2 linked regions of the Parashewanella spongiae genome follow. The protein of the gene in region 1 interacts with the protein of each later gene in a pairwise test. Links are inferred from orthologs where the notes say so. Each region holds a gene or a part of one and is shown in the gene's direction. Other genes may lie near its edges.

Region 1 (8,589 bases):
ATCAAAGCGCCCATCAGCATAGAGACGGTCAACGGGAAATGGCGAATAGAAGCAAGCCGATGTGGCACTCCGCAAGGCGGAGTTATCTCTCCACTACTGGCTAACATCTATCTCAACGATTTCTGTTTGAAAATACACGAAAAAACACCGTGTAAAATCGTTACCTATGCAGATGATTTTGTTGTACTTCATAAGCAAACCTCAGGGCGGGATTATGCTTTGATGAAATATTCACCAAACAAAATCTCAGCCCTAAATTTTGCATCCCAGCAGGCTCTCTGCATCTTGCCAGCAACACTGTCTTTTGAAGAGTGACTTTTAACTAAGTTCAAAATCTTTCTTCTGATTGTAGCCAAATTTTTTGCACCATCATCAGCATAAATTTTACAGGCATCCTCTTTAAAAGTGACATCGAGAACCCAATGCTGACTATTTTCAATTGCCCAATGCTTCCGTATATATTTAGCTATATCTTTCACATCACTGGCTAACGAAGTTATGTAGTAAGACGTTTCTTGACTTGATTTATTCTTCAGCTCTCGCATTCGAGTGACTTCAACAACGGCATGACTGCCTACAAATTTAGCTGTTTCGTCAAACCAATTTGTAATTGGCAAAAGGCGATAATGTCTTTCATTAATTCGTCCGTGCTCACCGTCTAATTCTGTAAAGTGATTCTTTTTTAAAAGCTCTGGTGTATCTCTATAGCACTTATGAAAATAAGCTTCAATTTCAGCAAGTAATTTACCTTGATTCTTTTTCACTTGAAGAACGTAATCACCTTTTCCCTCACGTATTAAGGCTGTAGTTTCTTTCTGGCAGTGCATGGCGTCAGCGGTAATAACTGCATTTTCAATGTCCATGTGTTTTAGCATGGATTGCATTACAGGGATTTCGTTCGTTTTAGTCGACGTTTCTTTTTGACGTATTATCAGTCCATTATCCACAACCATTGCCGTCATTAGTTGAAGCGCTGCTACGTTATCCCCGTGCTTAGAACCACAAGCCACTTTACCATCAAAGCTGATATGCTCTTTACCATCTCGTTCCCGTAATGTGTTGGAAAAGTTAATAAAGCAAGACATCATACTTTCGGCTTTAACACCTCTAATTATTCTTCCAATTGAATGTCTTGTCGGGATACCGTTACTAAATGGACGGTATTGTCTTAACCAATCTAATTGAGCTTCCCCAAAAATGTTGATGGCTTTCCACCCTGTCGCACCGCAAAGCACTGCGGCAATAGTAAGAAAAATAATATCCGCTAAATCATACTCTTTATTGGCTTCTACACGATGGTCTTCAATTTGCTCAATCTCTTTCATTACGTCCATAATCAGGCTCAAATCAGTATTCATTTGTCGATCTGATCATCGTTATAGAGGAAAGTTCAAAATTTCTTTAATTATTTTTTTCAAGACCTAAAGCGCGATCCCGCCCTGAAGCAAACCTACACACAAGAGCAACTGGACTGGATAACACAGCAATTAAGTGATGAAGGTCTGAAGCTAAATCAAAGTAAAACCCACTGTGTGGATATGGGAAAGCTGATGAATGAGTTTGATTTCCTCGGTTTTAACTTTCAACGGATCACAGGCCTCATCAAAGGCACCAGTTACATCAAGATACAGGCGTCTAAGAAGAGCCAAACAAAGCTGAAAAATAAAATCAGAGACATAGTGAAACACCGAACCTCAAATACACTTGGCGTACTGATAAATAAGGTTAATCAAGTTCTGAGGGGATGGAAACACTATTTTGGTGGGATAGGTTATCCCAGAGGTGTATTTTTCAGAATAAATGGATTTGTAGTAAACCGGTTCTATCGCTGGCATCGTCGCTTAAGTCAACGTCGAAGCAAGTATCTATCACGAGGTGCTTACGAAAAATTACGCCAAGCTGGTCTTGAGTATTTACCCACGACAAGATGATAAGCAAAGTGAAGGGGCTGAGAGAAGTGTAACAACAGAGCCGTGTGAGGGAAAACCTCATGCACGGAATCGAAGAGGGGCTGCTGGATAAGCGATAGCGAAGCCAGTAGCCTACTCTACTTGAACGCCAGCTTTGTATGGCAGTCGTAGGGAATATAAGTACCTGTCGATAAGTTCTTTGATAATTATTGTGTTCAGGTTTAGTGCTATACAAGACGCAATGTAGGGCGCATAGCCGTAGCTATTTAACCGAAGTTGCAACACAGTAGAGTGGTGAAACTAGGCACTAGAAAATCTTAAGAAACTTATGGTCAGGTACTTAGTATTTCGAACATGCGCCTTGTACTGAAAACCTTTATCTCTTGCTGAGTGAGAGATTAATTACTGTATTTGACATTACTATCAATTGCTTATGAATACTTGGGTGTGAGGGTAATATTGTGACTAAGTTGATCCGCCGTTTACTATTCTGAAACATCGACACTAAGCCATTTCTCATAGTTTCCACTGAAAACACTTTCATCGTACACCGTATCGTCTTCTTCGGTGGTTACAGGATGGTATAAGTTATCGAGTACATCTAATGATGGAGGGGAAACATCAGAGGACAGTGCTTGTTTAATAGCGCTTTCTGTAATGTTGTCCGCTTGTACATCAAGTTTTTTTGCTAATTCAATGCAGGTATAAGCAGCATAACGGCTGCAATTCGTGGTATCAAACAAACCTTGAAATCGTGTGCTCACCGATTTAATAACGCCATAAAAATTAAATCTGTCGGAATCAATAATAAGCATTGTTTCTGGCGTCACTATGCCTAAGACAGTATGAGCATTGGTTAAACAACCTCTTTCATTTACCCCAAGCGGAAATAATATGGTTTTATTAGGGTGCTTTTTTCTTAGCGCTTGAACTAGTGTAGGCATTCCTCGCTTAACTTCTGCTAAGGATTGTGTACAGCTTTTATCGACCAATACGGCTGAGTTTGTTTGAAACTGATGTTTACTAAGTTGTGAAGCAATCATGTCATCGGCTTCACTTAATTGAGTCACATGATGACGAGTATGATCTGTGCTAGCAGTGATTTTGTTTTGCCACCAATTAATAAAAGAGCCAACATGAGGTTGTTCGGGACTAAAATGTGAAGAAAGTGATAGAGCGTCAAAACTGGTGTGTAGTGAAACACTATCGATTTCAGTAGATAACTCTTTGTTCGAACTTGAAGTTTGTTGCTCACTTATCGCGTATGATTTACTGGTTTTTACGCCTTCGATAGACAGCGCAGGCTCTGAAATTATTTTATAATCGTCAAATGAAAATTGGTAATTTTGGTTATTTTTTTCATGCCAATTTTTGGCAAAATGAAAGGCCGCGAGCTGAACTCTGAAGGGTCTTTTTTTTTCACTGTAAATTTCAGTAAGTCGATGCTTACCATTTTCGTTTGTTACTTGATATTCAAAATTGCCTAGTACCTTATTGGTACCTTCTTCTCGTTCATAACACCTAACGTAAGCTTTTGATAATTTACCTGCTTCTACGGTATTAATTTTCCCGTCAACATTGGTAATTTCATCAGGGTAAAAAACACTGTATTTGATTTGCTCGACAGACATGCTCAGGACCTACAATAATTTAATGCATATAATTTAATGAGTTAGGCGCACAATATAAGTAAGTATGGTTTATTAATCGAGCCGATTAGATTAAATTTTATTAAAGAGAGCAGGCGGTGGCATAAAAAAACCAGTCAAATGACTGGTTTTTTGTGTGAATTGAGCACGCGTTATTAGGATTTAGCGCGTTTCATGGCCGTAAAGAATTCATCATTGGTTTTGGTTAAAGCCAGCTTGTCGATTAAGAACTCCATTGCGCCTACTTCATCCATTGGATTAAGGATCTTACGCAAAATCCACATCTTCTGAAGTTCGTCGGGTGTGGTTAACTTTTCTTCACGACGAGTACCTGAGCGATTAAAGTCAATCGCTGGGAAGACACGTCTTTCAGCTGCTTTGCGAGAAAGATGCAACTCTTGGTTACCGGTACCTTTAAATTCTTCGTAGATGACTTCATCCATTTTAGAACCAGTATCCACTAAGGCGGTCGCGATAATTGTTAAGCTGCCACCGAATTCGATGTTACGAGCGGCACCAAAGAAACGCTTTGGACGATGTAGAGCGTTAGCATCAACACCACCGGTAAGTACTTTACCCGATGAAGGGATCACAGTGTTGTAAGCGCGCGCTAAACGAGTGATAGAATCTAACAAAATGACAACGTCTTTTTTGTGTTCAACTAAACGCTTGGCTTTTTCAATGACCATTTCAGCCACTTGAACGTGACGGCTAGCAGGCTCATCAAAGGTTGAAGCAATCACTTCACCTTTAACCAAACGTTGCATTTCGGTCACTTCTTCAGGACGTTCGTCAATGAGCAATACCATCAACAATACATCGGGATTATTATGAGTGATCGACTGAGCTATATTCTGTAGTAGTAAGGTCTTACCCGCTTTTGGCGGTGCAACGATCAAACCACGCTGGCCTTTACCTATTGGCGAACACAAATCTAAAATTCGTGCGGTAATGTCTTCCGTTGAACCATTACCACGCTCCATGCGGATACGTTCATCAGCGTGAAGCGGTGTTAGGTTTTCAAATAAGATTTTGCTACGAGAATTTTCTGGTTTGTCGAAATTAACTTCGTTGACTTTCAATAATGCAAAGTAACGCTCACCTTCTTTCGGAGGGCGTATCTTACCAAAAATGGTATCACCAGTACGCATGTTAAAGCGGCGTATTTGGCTTGGCGATACATAGATGTCATCTGGACCTGCGAGATAGGAGCCGCCAGCACTTCGTAGGAAGCCGAAACCATCCTGGAGAATTTCTAATACACCACCGCCGAAGATGTCTTCGCCGCTTTTTGCGTGTGCTTTTAGAATGGCGAAAATGATGTCCTGCTTACGTGCACGGGCCATATTTTCTAGTTTCATACTTTCAGCTAGTTCGACTAGCTTGGATATGGGGGTCTCTTTAAGTTCTGATAAATTCATGTTGGGGGTCTTGTTTTGCGTGACAAAATCTACTGATGTTATGACAGTAATGTTTTGTTATCCAGGATTATGGTTCAGTGAGTGAGAATTGAATATTTCGATGTTATTTGTATAACAAACTAGCACTAAGTAAGGAGTTCGTCCAGAAATTTAGAAAAACTTGACACAATTAATCGATATTTGTGCCAAGTTTCATGTTTTTTGTGTTGATTTCGAGGCTGAACTTACAGTTGAGCGTCGACAAATTCTTTTAATTGAGTTTTAGACAATGCGCCAACTTTAGTTGCTGCAAGTTCACCATTCTTGAAAATAAGCAATGTAGGAATGCCACGTACGCCATATTTAGCAGGAGATTGGTTATTTTGATCAACATTTAACTTGGTTACCGTTAGTTTACCGGCGTATTCTTCAGCGATATCGTCAAGAATTGGAGCAATCATTTTACAAGGACCACACCACTCTGCCCAGAAGTCTACTAATACAAGACCTTCAGCTTTTAATACGTCGTTTTCAAAGCTGTCGTCGCTTAGGTAAATAATTTTATCACTCATGAAGTTCTCCAGTTCGGTTGCCATTGCTGGTTTGTTAACGGCTTAACCTGTATATTGGGATACGTACTTGTACTTTCAAGTCCGAATACTGCTAAATGTCAGCTTTTTATGCCTTGTAATGCAATGCTGCCATTTTAACGTAAATAATAAATACGTAGCAGCTAAAAGCATCGAAAGTGAGAACTAAGAATCAAGTGCTCAGCTCCGGATTTTTTAACAGACCTTTTTTTTATTGTTGTTATTACAAACGGTCAAGTATTTTTATCAATTCTTTCAGAATTGATATTGTTGCAACCCTAACTGGTATGCCTACGCTATGAGCGATACACATTTATCAAGTCAAAAATTTGCTGATCTAGCTTTGGATCTTAAAGTAAAATCAGCCTTAAGTGAAAATGGATTCGAGTTTTGTACTCCAATTCAAGCTTTATCTTTACCTGTACTTCTTCAGACGAAAGACATTGCTGGTCAAGCACAGACCGGCACGGGTAAAACCATGGCCTTTTTGGTCGCTACTTTTAATCACTTGTTGACGACTCCAGCTCCAGAATCGCGTCAATTAAATCAGCCCCGTGCGATCATCATGGCGCCGACTCGTGAACTTGCGATTCAAATCGCCAAAGACGCCAAGCTGCTTTCAGACCACACAAAACTTAAAGTTGGGATTGTGTTCGGTGGTGAAAGCTACGATGTGCAGATGAAAGTGCTTGAAAAAGGCGTGGATATTCTTATTGGTACCACTGGGCGAATTATCGATTACGTTCGCCAAGGTGTGATCAGCTTAAGCGCGATCCAAGCGGTTGTGCTAGATGAAGCTGATCGTATGTTCGACTTAGGCTTTATAAAAGACATCCGTTTCTTATTTCGCAGAATGCCAGACTCAAAACAACGTTTAAATATGTTGTTTTCAGCGACATTGTCAATGAAAGTGCAAGAATTGGCTTACGATCATATGAATGATCCCGTTAAAGTCGAAATTGCTCCTGAAGAAAAAACCTCAAAAAACATCAAAGAAGAGTTATTTTATCCATCCGCAGAAGATAAAATTCCATTGCTCATGAGTTTGATTGAGGAAGATTGGCCAGAAAAAGCCATCGTGTTTGCGAACACTAAACACATCTGTGAAAAACTTTGGTCATGGCTTGAAGGCGATAAACACCGAGTGGGGCTACTTACCGGTGATGTGCCGCAAAAGAAGCGTTTACGCATTTTAGAGCAATTTACCAGTGGCAAAATTGATATTTTAGTGGCAACGGATGTGGCGGCGCGCGGGTTACACATTGCGGATGTATCGCACGTGTATAACTTTGATTTGCCCGATGACTGTGAAGATTATGTTCACCGTATCGGACGTACAGGTCGTGCCGGTCAAAAGGGGATTTCAGTGAGCTTTGCTTGTGAAGAATATGCTCTGAACCTGCCTGCGATTGAAGACTACATTCAGCATTCTATCCCAGTGACAGGCTATGCCCGTGATGCGTTATTGGATGATTTAGCTAAACCTGCTGCCATCCACCGTAAGCACGTACCGAGAACAACTCGAGAACGCAACTCAGGCTCTCGTCCTGGCGGCGCTCCACGAGGAAAAAGCCGCCCGCAGCGTCATGATCGGACTCGCAGACATTCATAAATGACTTCTCGATTTGCTGCTGCCATAACGCTTGGCTCTAATAGCTTTAATATGCTGGTTGCCCAGTTTGAATGTGGCCAGCCTAATGTTGTGGCAAAATACAAACGCAAAGTACGACTCGCCAACGGCATTAAAGCCGATGGTGAGTTAACACCAGAAGCTATGATTCGGGGGCTGGATTGTTTGGCCATGTTTGCTCAAAAGCTCAAACAGCATCAAATCCCGTCTGAACGAACTAAGATCATTGCGACAGCGACCTTAAGAAATGTTAGCAACGCTGACGATTTCAATGGGCAGGCGTTGGCTATCTTGGGACAACGTATTGAAATAATTTCTGGCGATCAAGAAGCCGAGCTTATTTATCAAGGGATGTTTCATACCACAGAAGGCGAATTTCGCCGTTTGGTTATCGACATTGGTGGTGGCAGTACCGAGTTCATTATCGGTGACGGTGACAAACTTTTGTATAAAACGAGCCTTCCGATAGGTTGTGTCAGTTATCAGCAGCCGTATTTTTCTCAATTCCCCTACCAAAAAGCGGATTTTGATAACGTGGTCACTCAAGTTCAACGTGTCTTATCACCTCATTTAGAGATGCTTAAATCCTATGGATGTTCTCGTGCCGTAGGCGCATCTGGAAGTGTTCAAACTTTGGTGGAATTGTTGAGATACCGTGGCTTTGACGAGGTCATAACATTAGCGTTCCTCAAGCAAATTAGAACTGAAATACTGCAACAAACATGTTCAACCTTAAGTAATATTGAAGGCTTAACACCTGAGCGAGCACCAACATTAGCGACGGGCGTCGCGATTATGTTGGCGCTGTTTGAGTTACTCGAAATCACTTCGATTAACCTGTCGGGCGGGGCGTTACGTGAAGGCGTACTTCATCAATTAGCCCAAACTTTACAAGGTTCAGTTAAGTAACTTCACTAAGTCTTCTTCTAGTGTTAACTCAGGTCGTTCGATGATACGACCAATTTCACTATCTTGTTGCTTAACGATATAAGTTGGTAAACGGCTAAATTCGTATTGAGCGGCCAGTCCTTGTACATCGACTTTTTGTTTATCTACGCCAAAATATTTCACTTGAATGTTTGCATTGCCAATGGCATTTATGATGGCGTTGAAGCGTGGAATATCACGATGGCAATCTGGACACCATGTGCCAATAATGACAACGATTTCTGTGGGCGTTTGAATTTGCTTAAGCGGCTCAATCACTGATAAGTTGACTTGATAGTTGCCGTCAAAGTCTGGAAATTTGGCTAATTCAGCGAGTAACTCAGTAAGGTTTAAAGCACCTGTTAACATGGTATTAAGGATCCAATCGAAAAGTTATGCTGCATTTTGAAGTAGGCTCGATATATACTCAAGCTTAGATTGAAAAGTGAACGACTTATCTGTGATTGGTATAATGTATCGCCA
Region 2 (6,200 bases), 4.4 Mb from region 1 along the record:
CAAATTAGTGTCATAGTTTAAGGTTATTCTTGCAAAAGGCTCGGGAGATACCACGTTGTTTGGTAATTGCTGGGCGTTTTTTTTATAGAGTAAATGAGAGCTTGATTGAATGTCCTTGAGTAACCAATTAATTGTTTGAATAATTATACTCGTTGTTGGGATGGGCGTTTTATTGGCACTGAATATTTTTCCTCCATTGCTTAGCTCTATCTGAACCGATTGTATCCATGGTAGACTAAGTGATTGATCTAAAAGTTTTTCAGCTAAAAACAAATTTTTTTCAGGACGAGCCTTTATGCTAGATTGCTCAAGGCTTTGGATCAAACGTATTTGTTGATAGGTCAAATGTTGTTTTTCAGTGTTAATAGCCGAAATAAATTCAATGACAAAAGTGCACGCTGCAAAACAGAGCACAGTGAGCATGACGAGATAAGTTTGCTTCCCTGTTAATGAAGTCAAGCTAAGTATCTTCCTTGTTACTTTGTTTGGGTATTCAATCGGTTTATCGTTAACTTTAGTAATACATTATTTAGAAAAGCAGTTAACTAAATGTAGCAATTTGAAATGATTTTGGTGCTTTAAATTAAGATATGAGCATCAGTTTTCATGTTATTAGTATCAGATCAGTATAGGCGCTTTATCTGTACCGTGGAGTTAAAGTATACTAACGCGCGAAATGTAAGGTAAATTAATTAAGGAATGGGTCAAGTGAATCCTATTGTAAAGAGTTTTGAATACGGTCAGCATACCGTCACTCTGGAAACCGGAGTAATTGCACGTCAAGCTGACGCAGCTGTACTAGCAAGTATGGGCGACACAACAGTGTTGGTTACTGTAGTTGGAAAGAAAGTAGCCGAGCCAGGTCGTGACTTTTTTCCTTTGACAGTTAACTATCAGGAAAAAACGTATGCTGCCGGCAAAATCCCAGGTGGATTCTTCAAGCGAGAAGGTCGTCCTGGTGAAGATGAAACTCTGATTGCACGTCTGATTGACCGTCCAATTCGTCCATTGTTTCCAAATGGTTTTAAAAACGAAGTTCAAGTAATCATCACAGTTGTTTCTGTTGATCCGCAAATTGAGCCAGACATTGTTTCGATGATTGGTACATCTGCGGCGCTTTCTATTTCTGGTATTCCATTTAATGGCCCATTAGGCGCAGCCCGTGTTGGTTATGTGAATGGTGAATACACGCTTAACCCACTTGTTGATTCAATGGCAGACAGCCAGCTGGATCTTGTTGTTTCAGGTACTGATTCAGCAGTTTTGATGGTTGAGTCAGAAGCCGATGCTTTGGCTGAAGAAATCATGCTTGGTGCTGTAGTTTATGGTCATGAACAGCAACAAGTTGTCGTTAATGCGATTAAAGAGTTTAAAGCTGAAGTTAATACTCCTGAGTGGGAATGGACAGCTCCAGCGGTAGATGAAGAGTTAAAAGCGAAAATTGCTGATTTAGCGGAAAATGGCATCGGCGAAGCTTATAACATCGTTGCTAAGCATGAGCGTCGTGATGCCGTAACTGAAGTTAAAAATGCGGCTAAAGAAGCATTACTTGAAGCAAACCCAGATGTTTGTTTAAGAACCGTTGACGACTTATTAAGTAGCTTAGAAAAGAATATTGTTCGTGGTCGTATTATCCGTGGTGAACCACGTATCGATGGTCGTGAACCAGACATGATCCGCGCGTTGAACGTGTTGGCAGGTGTATTACCGCGTACTCACGGTAGTGCAGTATTTACACGTGGTGAAACTCAGGCGCTTGTGACTTGTACGCTCGGTACTGAACGTGATGCACAGAAAATTGACAGCATCATGGGTGAGCGTGTAAACCGTTTCATGCTTCACTATAATTTCCCTCCGTATTCAGTGGGTGAAACAGGCATGGTAGGCTCACCTAAGCGTCGTGAAATCGGTCATGGTAAATTAGCTTGGCGTGGCATGAAGGCGGTAATGCCTTCTGAATCAGAATTCCCATACAGTGTTCGCGTTGTTTCTGAAATCACTGAATCAAATGGTTCGAGCTCAATGGCTTCTGTTTGTGGTACTTCATTGGCTCTTATGGATGCCGGTGTACCTATCAAGACTTCTGTTGCAGGTATTGCTATGGGTCTTGTTAAAGAAGGCGACGATTTCGTTGTACTTTCTGACATCTTGGGAGATGAAGATCACCTTGGTGATATGGACTTTAAAGTTGCTGGAACAAACGGCGGTATCACAGCTCTTCAGATGGATATCAAAATTGAAGGTATCACTAAAGAGATTATGGACATCGCTCTGCAACAAGCGCTTGGTGCTCGTATTCATATCTTGAACGTGATGGATTCAGCGATAGGTTCACATCGTGAAGAAATTTCTGATCATGCTCCACGTATCACAACGATCAAAATCAATCCTGAAAAAATCCGTGATGTTATCGGTAAAGGTGGCGCGGTAATTCGTGCATTAACTGAAGAAACCAACACCACGATTGAATTGGATGATGATGGTACAGTACGTATTGCTTCTGCAAGTGGCGATGACACTCGTGAAGCTATTCGTCGCATCGAAGAGCTTACTTCAGAAGTTGAAGTTGGTACTATCTACAAAGGTAAAGTTATCCGTATCGTCGATTTCGGTGCTTTTGTTAACATTCTTCCAGGTAAAGATGGTCTAGTACACATTTCACAAATTAGTGAAGAACGTGTTGCTAACGTTTCCGATCACTTAGAAGTGAATCAAGAAGTCGATGTAAAAGTAATGGAAGTCGATCGCCAAGGTCGCGTTCGTCTATCGATTAAAGAAGCAAAGCCTGCTGCTGAGTAATACTCAAACGGCATTGTATTGGTATATATGAAGGAGATCTTAGGATCTCCTTTTTTTATGTCTTTTTGATGGTTTTATACCAATTACAGTAATTAAATTCCCAGCTCAGAGCTATGTATGTGTTCAACCTAAAACATCAACTGAACGCTGAGTATATGAGTAACTGTTTGAGCAATAAGATGACTTTATCATCTAGGCTTTCACCCAATGAGTGAAGTGCTCTACGCTCACAAGCTTGCTAAAATGACTGCTATCTGCGTTGTAACTTTTGCAAGTAGAATAAACTATTTGCTGCAAGCTACGCCTTACTATCAGCCATTTTTTCTACGCTTGAGAACGCAGTCAACTGATGTTTCTAGGGAGCGCCACGAAGCGCTTTATTCTGTTGCGGGATTTGTCTCAACGTATACGCAGCCAAGCGATTACATGGCCATAAACCAGAGACAGCAACGTTATTATTTATAATAAGTCCATCAGGTTGAAACGTACCTGACGGGATAATTACCAGTTCATCCCGAAATCTGACGGGCATGCATAATGGGTAACCGCTATGACATGAAGCCCTGTGACAAAGGCCTTGAATAAAGGTTGAGATGCAATGTAGGCCGCAGCATCAAGCGAATTCAGTTAAGCGTCGTAAATCAAAAAATGAAGATGGGGAGTCTTTCCTAGTTGACGAACCCTGACACAAACAGAGAAGCAACTGGTAAATGCATCTGTTTGATCTTCCGGCGTAATATGAAGTGGCATGTATTGAAGGAAATAAAGTGAACGTGGGAGAGCCTGAGTGTTGGAAGGTAGTGACTTCCACTATCCGAATATAAGGTAAACCGAAATTTCAGATAGGGCGCTCAGGCAGTCGGATGAGCCCATAGTACCGTTAACCGTGAAGACAACATAACTTCACATCAGGGAAGGGGCTCAGTGTTACACCCGTTTTTTAACGTAACTTTTGAGGTGAAATTGCCATATGGCTAACACTCCAGTAAATATCAGAATATTACAGCGAAAACTTTACTTACGCTCAAAGCTTAACTCGGAGCTACGATTTTACAGCTTGTACGATAAACTCAGTCGCCTAGATATACTCGAAGAAGCCTATCGACGATGCAAAGCCAATAAAGGCGGAGCAGGAATTGATGGCATCACATTCAGTTATCTAGAGCAGCAAAAGAAAGTCGTTGCGCTGTTAAAAGAAATTCAAACTCAATTACAACAGAAAAACTATCGACCTAGCCCAGTCAAACGAGTAGAAATACTCAAAGACAACGGCAAAACGCGGAAACTTGGGATCCCGATAATCAGTGACAGAATTGTGCAAATGGCGATGACAATAGTGATGCAACCCGTCTACGAACCTCATTTACATGAACACAGTTATGGCTACCGACCATGTCGAAGCGCCCAGCAAGCGGTAAAAGTCATTGAAATGAGCCTAAAACAAGGCTACCAGCACGTACTCGATGCTGACTTGAGTGCCTATTTCGATACCATCCCGCACGCTAAGTTGATGACAAAAATAGAAAGGCGAATAAGCGACAGCAGCTTTCTGAGTTTACTGAAAAGCTTTATCAAAGCGCCCATCAGCATAGAGACGGTCAACAGAAAATGGCGAATAGAAGCAAGCCGATGTGGCACTCCGCAAGGCGGAGTTATCTCTCCACTACTGGCTAACATCTATCTCAACGATTTCTGTTTGAAAATACACGAAAAAACACCGTGTAAAATCGTTACCTATGCAGATGATTTTGTTGTACTTCATAAGCAAACCTACACACAAGAGCAACTGGACTGGATAACACAGCAATTAAGTGATGAAGGTCTGAAGCTAAATCAAAGTAAAACCCACTGTGTGGATATGGGAAAGCTGATGAATGAGTTTGATTTCCTCGGTTTTAACTTTCAACGGATCACAGGCCTCATCAAAGGCACCAGTTACATCAAGATAGAGGCGTCTAAGAAGAGCCAAACAAAGCTGAAAAATAAAATCAGAGACATAGTGAAACACCGAACCTCAAATACACTTGGCGTACTGATAAATAAGGTTAATCAAGTTCTGAGGGGATGGAAACACTATTTTGGTGGGATAGGTTATCCCAGAGGTGTATTTTTCAGAATAAATGGATTTGTAGTAAACCGGTTCTATCGCTGGCATCGTCGCTTAAGTCAACGTCGAAGCAAGTATCTATCACGAGGTGCTTACGAAAAATTACGCCAAGCTGGTCTTGAGTATTTACCCACGACAAGATGATAAGCAAAGTGAAGGGGCTGAGAGAAGTGTAACAACAGAGCCGTGTGAGGGAAAACCTCATGCACGGAATCGAAGAGGGGCTGCTGGATAAGCGATAGCGAAGCCAGTAGCCTACTCTACTTCAAAGTACAAGTGAAATTGATGAAGACATAGTTATTACCGACATACAAAACTGTCGTCATTACATTGCTACGTTGAGACAATTTTGCGTAGTAATTTGAACACATACAAGCTCCCGAAGGGCAAGGCTAAAGGATTCCATTACTAGGTTACAAGTTTTTGAATTATCCCGACAAAAGCACTAAGTGCGTTGAACGCCAGTTTTGTATGGCGGCCGTTAGGGTATATAGTACTTCAAACTTGCGCCTTGTACTGAAATCCTTTAGCTCTTGCTGAGTGGGAAGTTAATTACTGTAATTGGTATTATTATTGAAGAAATAGGTTTGCATGGCTGTTTCTTCGATGAATTGATATGATGAAGCAGTTTTTACCATTTCAAAGGCTTATCTTAATGAAACGAAACTTGCATGTTCTTTTGGCTGTACTTGGCATGAATCTACTTGTTGGTTGCGTATCAACAAATAATACGACTGCTTTGTTAATCGAGCCTGCGTTGCCGGAGCAAAAAGCTGAAATTAATATCGCCAGATTAAATGAAATATTAACTACGGTAAAACTCACTCAGGAGCAAAAGGCAAGATTTCATTATGAGCGCGGTGTGTCATACGACAAAGTTGGGCTGAGGTTATTGGCTCGCTATGATTTTCAGCAAGCATTAAAATTAGAACCTACTTTAGCGGATGCCTACAATTTTTTAGGTATTTATTACACGCAAGAAGGTAATTTTAATAACGCCTATGAAGCTTTTGATGCGGTATTAGAACTCGCTCCCAATTATGACTATGCTCATCTTAACCGTGGTATTTCATTGTATTATGGTGGTCGTAATGATCTCGCTTTTACGGATTTGAAAACCTTTTATGAGGCAAACCCGAAGGATGGCTATCGTTCATTATGGCTGTATATCGTTCAACGTGAACAAGACGCTGACGCGGCATCAATTGAACTCAAAAAACATCGTCAAACTCTGAATGATGACGAATGGTCAACCTCAATTGTAGATTATTACTTAGGTGATATTTCAGAGTAT

What was found. The genes of interacting proteins can lie anywhere in the genome.
Region 2: the proteins of rhlB (region 1) and pnp interact in binary tests that used the Escherichia coli proteins (3 or more experiments, as listed by UniProt). The link is inferred for Parashewanella spongiae from one-to-one orthologs.

Annotation. Positions count from the first base shown.
Region 1 is NZ_CP037952.1:221,897-230,485, forward strand. What follows is about bases 5,150-8,004. They hold rhlB (ATP-dependent RNA helicase RhlB), read left to right. Parts: upstream 5,150-5,847; coding sequence 5,848-7,161; downstream 7,162-8,004. Other genes in these bases: trxA (thioredoxin TrxA), read right to left, coding at 5,205-5,531; E2I05_RS00935 (Ppx/GppA phosphatase family protein), read left to right, coding at 7,162-8,004. Also shown: E2I05_RS00900 (reverse transcriptase domain-containing protein), read left to right, coding at 1-315; E2I05_RS00905 (ISAs1 family transposase), read right to left, coding at 213-1,358; E2I05_RS00910 (group II intron maturase-specific domain-containing protein), read left to right, coding at 1,551-1,931; E2I05_RS00915 (hypothetical protein), read right to left, coding at 2,396-3,541; transcription termination factor Rho, read right to left, coding at 3,715-4,980; more of E2I05_RS00935, read left to right, coding at 8,005-8,088; E2I05_RS00940 (thioredoxin family protein), read right to left, coding at 8,077-8,475.
Region 2 is NZ_CP037952.1:4,583,673-4,589,872, reverse strand. What follows is about bases 277-3,253. They hold pnp (polyribonucleotide nucleotidyltransferase), read left to right. Parts: upstream 277-708; coding sequence 709-2,799; downstream 2,800-3,253. Other genes in these bases: E2I05_RS18195 (hypothetical protein), read left to right, coding at 3,007-3,253; E2I05_RS18205 (putative bifunctional diguanylate cyclase/phosphodiesterase), read right to left, coding at 277-423. Also shown: more of E2I05_RS18205, read right to left, coding at 1-276; more of E2I05_RS18195, read left to right, coding at 3,254-3,264; ltrA (group II intron reverse transcriptase/maturase), read left to right, coding at 3,770-5,050; lipoprotein NlpI, read left to right, coding at 5,556-6,200. UniProt on the Escherichia coli protein: Involved in mRNA degradation. Catalyzes the phosphorolysis of single-stranded polyribonucleotides processively in the 3'- to 5'-direction. Also involved, along with RNase II, in tRNA processing.